2 regions of the Pantoea sp. X-Soil-YNGN-785 genome follow, and region 2 is predicted to be linked to the other one. Evidence: riboswitches for the same ligand, from Rfam matches in the RefSeq annotation. Region 2 holds a riboswitch; the other holds the start of a gene.
The links. Region 2 has a riboswitch for thiamine pyrophosphate ahead of AC6I8E_RS20860 (FAD-dependent oxidoreductase). Riboswitches for the same ligand answer to the same signal wherever they lie in the genome.
Positions count from the first base shown of each region.

Region 1: it holds a riboswitch for thiamine pyrophosphate, as region 2 does, so the genes downstream of both, thiC (phosphomethylpyrimidine synthase ThiC) here and AC6I8E_RS20860 (FAD-dependent oxidoreductase) in region 2, are expected to answer to the same signal.

Region 1 covers NZ_AP035942.1:245,112-249,200, forward strand. Annotated here, with positions in the region: gene AC6I8E_RS01075 (aminotransferase-like domain-containing protein) at 1-107, shown strand, start outside; gene thiE (thiamine phosphate synthase) at 301-927, opposite strand; gene thiC (phosphomethylpyrimidine synthase ThiC) at 930-2,852, opposite strand; TPP riboswitch at 2,940-3,040, opposite strand; gene AC6I8E_RS01090 (Rsd/AlgQ family anti-sigma factor) at 3,193-3,699, opposite strand; gene nudC (NAD(+) diphosphatase) at 3,789-4,089, shown strand, end outside.
Region 2 covers NZ_AP035943.1:472,769-476,857, reverse strand. Annotated here, with positions in the region: gene AC6I8E_RS20870 (alkene reductase) at 148-1,266, shown strand; gene AC6I8E_RS20865 (ArsR/SmtB family transcription factor) at 1,283-1,597, shown strand; TPP riboswitch at 1,744-1,863, shown strand; gene AC6I8E_RS20860 (FAD-dependent oxidoreductase) at 1,995-2,939, shown strand; gene thiS (sulfur carrier protein ThiS) at 2,923-3,120, shown strand; gene AC6I8E_RS20850 (thiazole synthase) at 3,123-3,878, shown strand; gene AC6I8E_RS20845 (ThiF family adenylyltransferase) at 3,888-4,089, shown strand, end outside.

The DNA.
Region 1 (4,089 bases), on a different replicon from region 2:
TCAACGAGCAGACTGAACAGGCGCTGGCGCTGGTGGGTGCGGCCGTCGAACGTGCCATGCTCTCGTGCCAGCATGAGACGCAGACTTCCACCTCGACGCCCGCATAGCGAAAAGAAGAAGCAGGGCCGGCAAGAGGAGGGAACCGGCCCTGGTCAGATAACCTTAACCTGACGGATGCCACGTTAAGGTTTTGGATCACAGCACGCCAGCGGCAACATTCCACTTTGCGCGCTGCTTTCCCGGAAGAACGCTGGCGTTACCGATTTTGCAGCCAATATGCGCGGCAGGTTCCATAAATGCTTAATCGCCTGGTCCTGCCAGCGCCAGAAGCGTGCGCGTTGCGGCACGCCAGTCATCTGCCTGAGTAATCGCACTCACCACCGCAATGCTGCCGACGCCGGTGGCCAGCACCTCAGGTGCCCGTGCAATCGAGATACCGCCAATCGCCACGGTGGGAATATGCGACAGACGTGTCAGGTGTTGATTCAGCTGTGCAATGCCCTGCGGTGCAGAAGGCATCTCTTTGGTCTGCGTCGGGAAAATATGCCCAAGTGCGATGTAAGAGGGCTGGATTGCCAGAGCGCGATCCAGTTCCGCATCGTCGTGGGTAGAGAGTCCCAGTCGTAACCCGGCCTGATGAATGCGGGCAAGATCGGCGACATCCAGATCCTCCTGACCCAGATGTACGCCATAAGCATGATGTTTAATCGCCAGCTGCCAGTAATCATTGATAAACAGACGCGCGTCGTAGCGTTTGCCCAACGCAATTGCCTGAGCAATGGCGGGCTCGGCGGCCTCATCAGGCTGATCTTTGATACGCAGCTGCAGCGTGCGAACGCCCATCTCCAGCAGGCGTTCGAGCCACTCGGGGCTATCAACCACCGGATAAAGTCCCAGACGCGGGGCGGTAGCGGGAAATGCAGGCATCCTTACTCCTCCTTAATGGCATCGGCAGGGTGATAGAGCTCACTGCCGCGGCTGCGGAAACGATCTGACATCTGCGCCATGCCAACTTCAACCGGCTCGGCACGGGCATCCTGGCGTGCCGCAAACTCGCGCACCTCCTGGGAAATTTTCATTGAGCAGAATTTGGGGCCGCACATTGAGCAGAAATGGGCCACCTTGCCCGACTCCTGCGGCAGGGTTTCATCATGCATCGCCCTTGCCGTATGGGGATCCAGCGCCAGGTTAAACTGATCTTCCCAGCGGAATTCAAAGCGCGCTTTGGACATGGCGTTATCACGGATCTGCGCACCGGGGTGGCCTTTCGCCAGATCGGCAGCATGCGCCGCGATTTTGTAGGTGATCAATCCCTGCTTCACGTCCTCTTTGTTCGGCAGACCCAGATGCTCTTTGGGCGTGACGTAGCACAGCATGGCGCAACCAAACCAGCCAATCATGGCGGCACCGATACCCGAGGTGAAGTGGTCGTAGCCGGGCGCGATGTCAGTGGTCAGCGGGCCAAGCGTGTAGAAGGGGGCTTCATCGCACAGGTCGAGCTGTTCGGTCATATTACGGCGGATCATATGCATCGGCACATGTCCCGGACCTTCAATCATCACCTGAACGTCATACTCCCAGGCAATACGCGTCAGTTCACCCAGGGTTCGCAGTTCGGCAAACTGCGCCTCATCGTTGGCATCCTGAATCGAACCCGGACGCAGACCATCGCCCAGCGACAGGGAGACATCGTAAGCGGCGCAGATTTCACAGATCTCCCGGAAGTGCTCATACAGGAAGCTCTCCTGATGATGCGACAGGCACCATTTGGCCATGATCGATCCCCCCCGCGACACGATCCCGGTGAGACGTTTCGCCGTCATCGGGACATAACGCAGCAGCACGCCCGCGTGGATAGTGAAGTAATCGACGCCCTGTTCCGCCTGCTCCAGCAGCGTGTCCCGGAATATTTCCCAGTTCAGCGCCTCAGCCACGCCATTCACTTTTTCCAGCGCCTGATAGATCGGCACGGTACCGATGGGCACCGGGCTGTTTCGCAAAATCCATTCTCGCGTTTCATGAATATAGCGACCGGTAGAGAGATCCATCACCGTATCGGCACCCCAGCGGGTCGACCAGACCAGCTTTTCCACTTCTTCCTCGATAGAAGAGGTGACTGCCGAGTTACCGATATTGGCGTTGACCTTAACCAGGAAGTTACGACCAATGATCATCGGCTCCGATTCCGGGTGATTGATATTGGCAGGGATGATGGCGCGTCCGGCAGCGACCTCCTGACGGACAAACTCGGGGGTGATGTCGGCGGGCAGATGTGCGCCAAAACTGTGTCCCGGATGCTGTTGCAGCAGCACCTCACTGCGGATTCGCTCACGGCCCATGTTTTCCCGCAGGGCGATGAACTCCATTTCCGGGGTAATCCTGCCCTGACGGGCATAGTGCAGTTGCGTGACACGGCGGCCTGCACGGGCGCGGCGCGGTGTCGGAAGGTGATCGAAGCGCAGATGATCCAGCCCCTCGTCAGCCAGCCGCTGCTGGGTATAGCCCGAGCTGTTCTGTTCGAGAAGCTCACTGTCGTCGCGTTCAGCAATCCAGCGAGCGCGCAGCTTTTCCAGACCACGATGCACATCGATCTGCGCCGCGGGATCACCATAAGCACCCGCCGTGTCATAGACCGGCACCGCTTCATTTTGCTCATAGAGAGGCTGTTCTTTGGTGCCGCCGATGTGGGTCGGGCTTAGGGTGATTTCACGCATCGGCACGCGAATATCTTCCCGGCTGCCGGTAATCCAGATGCGACGGGACTGGGGAAAAGCACTGCCGCTTTGCAGGGAATCGATAAATTCCTGCGCCTGGGCACGTTGTTCACGACGGGTCATTTTTGGGTCAGACATAGCAATCTTCCTGTTAAAGGGGAACGATGCTTGTCCGGAGTTCGGAAGGAGTAACCGTATAGACAGCACAGGCATGCTGGCATACAGAGAATTTTTACTCTTGTTCCCTACGCAGGTTCTAACCTGGTCAGGTTCCGCGGATCCCGAATTAACGGTCTCAGCCCAACTGGGCACTCCGACAAGAAGCAGTTTTTACGCGGGTGTCTGATAACAGACCCGGGCGTAAAAACCTTACATTTCAACGCTAAAATAACAAAGGTTCTCTGGAGAGTACTCCTCAGAACCTGTTCAGCATAAAAGGGCTACGGGATAATCTCAAGCCCTTTGCCGTTGTTAACCATCAAGCCGGACGCGCGATATGGCTGTCATTCGCCACTGGCGGCGTAGCAAGCTGGTTATCCCAGGCCAGCTGGATCAGCTTATCTTCCAGCGTAAAGCGTGATTCCAGCACTTCGCCCACTTCGGAGAGTGCCTGCTGGAAGGTCATGCAGTTTTCATCGTCAATCGCCTGCTGCAGGTGACCGTCATACAGCTGCATCAGACGCTCAGTATTCGCTTCCAGCGGAGGGTAGATCTGCGCGGCAGCGATCATCGGGCTGTCGCCACTCATTTCGCTGATTACGCGCTCATAGATACTGAAGTGACCGGCAGAAAGATAGTCGACCAGGCCGTGACAGAAGTTGTCGAGCGCCTGCTCGTCAAGACGCGTCAGCGCCTCTTTTTTAGGTTTAAGACCGACCAGGTGATAATAGGTCACCAGTAGCTGGCGGCGTGCTTCAAGCCACGAATCGACCAGTTCATTACTGCCACCTACGCGTTCAGCCAGGACGTCTAACTGGTTAAGCATATCTAACTCCATGTGAGTTATAGTTGTTTATCTACACACTTAACATCAGGGCTTCAGCGTGCGGGTTGACGCTAAGGATGACGAAATAAATGCAATGCGAAATCTCAAGCGTAGACGCTGGATGGTGGATTGTCAGCCATGAACAGAAACTTTGGTTGCCACAAGGTGATTTACCCCACGGAAACGCCGAAAAATTTGGTTTAACCGGCAGTAAGGCCCGGACCATTGGTGAATGGCAGGGCGAAAAAGTCTGGCTGATTTGTGAGCCGCGTTCTTCCGATATGTTCTCCGTGCGACAGCTGATCGATCAGGATGTGGAGCTGTTTCAGCTGGTGGGTCGCGGTGTACAGCTGGCGGAATTCTACCGTTCTCATCGCTGGTGCGGCTATT
Region 2 (4,089 bases):
GCGTCTGCAGGATGGCTACGATGAGGCTGTTTAGTCAGATGAGATACTCTGATAAATCCGGCTTAAAACAAAAAGCACTGATTACACATTTACAAATTTAAATGTGTAAATATAATGGCGCCTCTTACACATCAGAGGAATTTTGTCATGCCGTCACTGTTTACCCCCCTGAACCTGGGCGATCTCACACTTCGTAACCGCATTGTATTGCCGCCACTGACGCGTTGTCGCAGTGAACAGCCGGGCAATATTCCCGGCGAGTTGATGGTGGAGTATTACCGCCAGCGTGCCAGCGCGGGACTAATGATCACCGAAGGCACCCAGATTGAACCTCGCGGGCAGGGCTATGCATGGACGCCGGGGATCCACAGCGACGCCCAGATCGCGGGCTGGAAAAAGGTCACAGAGGCGGTACATCAGGAAGGCGCCACGATTTTTTGCCAGCTCTGGCACGTTGGTCGCGTCTCTCACAATGAACTTCAGCCAGGCAAGCAGGCTCCCGTTGCGCCTTCAGCCATCGCCGCCGATAACGTTCGGGTATTCATTGAAACCGGACCAGGCGCGGGGATACTGACCGCACCCAGCGAACCACGGGCACTGACCAACGCGGAAGTCAAAGAGATCGTGGCGCTTTACCGACGCGCGGCGGAAAATGCAAAAGAGGCCGGTTTTGACGGTGTGGAACTGCATTCTGCCAACGGTTATCTGATTAACCAGTTTATTTCGGAGCACACTAACTTCCGCACGGATGAATATGGCGGCTCAGCAGAGAATCGTCTGCGTTTCCTGCGTGAAGTTGTTGAGGCGGTCAGCGCGGTATTTGGCAGCCACCGTGTTGGCGTGCGGTTTGCGCCATTGTTTTCGAGTACTGACGAAGAGCGCGTCTATCTTGGCCTGGTTGAAAGCGATCCCCATGCGACCTATATCCGCGCCGCGGAGTTGCTGAATGAGCTGGAAGTTGGCTATCTCTCTATTGCCGAAGCGGACTGGGATAATAGCCCGGATATGCCAGAGAGTTTCCGGGTTGCGCTGCGGGAAACATTCCGTTCTCCGATCATCTATTCTGGTCGCTACACGGCGGAAAAAGCACAGCATATGCTTGATAAAGGCTGGGGCGATCTGGCGGGTTTTGGCCGCTCGTTTATTGCGAATCCCGATTTGCCGGCACGCATTAAAGCAGGTTATCCGCTGAATCCCGTCGATCACGCTTCCCTGTATGGCGGCACTGAGAAAGGCTATACTGACTATCCTGTTTTTCAATCCTGATCTTATGTGAGGCGGCATGTCCCCCGAAAATGCCCTGAAGTTACTGTCCAACCCGACCCGGGTGGCAGTACTAAAGTGGCTTAAAAATCCTGACGAAGCGTTTGCGGGCTATTCTCAGCTCTATCCCTTCGCTCAGTATGGCGTCTGTGCCACCCTCATCCAGGACAAGGCGGGCTTATCACAGCCCGCTACTTCGTTATGCCTGAAAGCCCTGCACAATGCGGGGCTGGTCGAAGCCAGCAAAGTCGGGAAGTGGACCTATTATCGCCGCGCTGAACCACGTATTCGTGAAATAACCGACGTGGTGACACAATCGCTGCAGGCGCTTTAGGGCGCCTGCCGTTTCAGCACTTCTCTGTTATCTTATCTGCGAATGCTGAGTCTTTGCACTTACAGTAAACGCCTGCACCTATCCCCCGGATTTCTGACTCGTCTTCACGCACGCGGCTTGACGAAGCTGCCCGCTTAACTTACAACTAAAGCCGTCAGGGGAGTCTCGCCAGAGAGACTGAGAGGCTAATAGCGCAGTGCGCGGCTTAGCGACCCTTAGAACCTGACCCAGTTGATACTGGCGTAGGAAGACGGGTATCGCATCCGATACTTGCCGCAGGCGCGCGTTCGCGACGTCTTTGCCTATTCCCTCTGTATCACGGGTCTTCGTTAACCGATAACGAGGCCAAAGTGAAACATCTCATTCTTAATCACTCTCTTCCTCTCCGGTGGGCACCATGAGCCGCTGGTCGGTGCTGGGCAGCGGCGTTGCCGGGCTGTGTGTCGCCACGCTACTGCTGGAACGGGGAGAAGCCGTTGAAGTCATTACGCAGCCTGACTGTCGTGCCGCCTCGCACTGGGCGGGGGGCATGCTTGCGCCCTGGTGCGAAGCAGAAAGCGCGCCACACCAGGTCATCGAATGGGGCCAGCACGCTGCCGGATGGTGGGCGAAACGCGTCGACGGCGTGGAGCAGCAGGGCACGCTGGTGGTTGCGCCACCGCGTGACAGCCGCGAACTGACGCGCTTCGCCAGCATGACGCAGCAGCATCAGTGGGTCGCCCCCGGTGACATCGAACCGGCGCTGGAAAATCGCTTTGCCCGCGGCCTGTTCTTTGCTGCAGAGGCGCATCTTGATCCGCGCTGCGCACTGCAGCAACTGCGCGTCACACTGCACGAGGCGGGCATACCCTTTCACAGCGGCAAACCCGGCGGCAAAATCATCGACTGCCGCGGCATCCACGCTCTTGATCAGCAGCCCGCTCTGCGCGCCGTGCGGGGCGAAATGTTGATCCTGCATACGCATGACGTTCAGCTCTCCCGTCCGGTCCGTTTGCTGCATCCGCGCTTTCCCTGCTATCTGGTGCCGCGTGCCGGAGGCCACTTCATGCTTGGAGCCACCATGGTCGAAAGTCACGACAGCAGCCCGATCAGCGCCAGGGCGATGATGGAGCTGCTGAGCGCGGCTTACAGTCTGCATCCGGCGCTGGCTGAAGCACGGATCGTAGAGAGCGGCACCGGTCTGCGTCCCGCCTACCGCCAGAACCTGCCGGAAGTCCGCTATGAAAATGGGCGCTTCTCGTTAAACGGGCTGTACCGCCACGGCTTTTTACTGGCCCCGATTATGGCTGAAAAACTCATGCTGCAACTCACTCAGGAGATGACTCATGCGAGTTCAACTTAATGGACGCACGATTGAAACCAGCGCAACAACGCTGGCGGAACTTATGGCGGAGCAGCAGATCGACCCGCGCACCGTCGCCACCGCACTGAACGGTGAGTTTGTGCCGCGCAGCCGTTATGTCAGCCAGCAGCTTCAAGCGGGCAGCCAGCTGGAAATCCTGTCACCGATGCAGGGAGGTTAACCATGTTCTATCAATTCACTCCGCAATCCCGTTTTCTGCTTGGCACCGCCGGATATCCGTCACCCGACATTCTGCATCAGGCTATCGATGCATCAGGTGCGGAGATAATTACCGTCAGTCTGCGTCGTGAAGGCAGCGAAGGCGGTGCCTTTCGCACGCTGTTGCAGCGGCTCAACAAACGGATTCTGCCGAATACCGCGGGCTGCCATACGGTAAAAGAGGCGGTGACGACGGCACAGATGGCGCGTGAACTGTTCGACACGCCGTGGATCAAGCTGGAAGTGATTGGTCATGCCGACACGCTGCAGCCCGATCCCTTTGCGCTGGTTGAAGCGGCCCGGATCCTCTGCGCTGATGGCTTCCAGGTCTTTCCCTACACCACCGAAGATCTGATTGTCGGCGAGAAGCTGCTGGAAGCGGGTTGTGAAGTGCTGATGCCCTGGGGCGCGCCAATTGGTTCCGGCCAGGGGCTGCGCAACATCGAGGGACTCCGCGCCATGCGTGCGTGGTTTAAAGATGTGCCGCTGATAATTGATGCGGGCATCGGTGCGCCAGGCCAGGCGGCGCAGGCGATGGAGATGGGTTTTGATGGCGTGCTGCTAAACACCGCGGTGGCGAAAGCACGCGATCCGGTGCGGATGGCGGGTGCCTTTGCCGCCGCGATCCACGGCGGGCATGAGGCGTTTCAGGCGGGATTGATGGAGCAGCGTGACATGGCGTCAGCTTCAACACCCATTTTTGGTCTGGCACAGTTCTGAGGAGCAGCAATGGATCGGTATCAGCGACAGACCATGTTGCCGGAGATCGGTGAAGCAGGGCAACAGCGCCTGAGCAGGGCAAGGGTGCTGGTGGTGGGTGCGGGCGGACTCAGCGCGACACTGTTGCCGTTACTGGCCGGCGCGGGCGTAGGGTTTATTCGGCTTTACGATGGCGATCGGGTTGAGCTGCACAACCTTCACCGGCAGACAT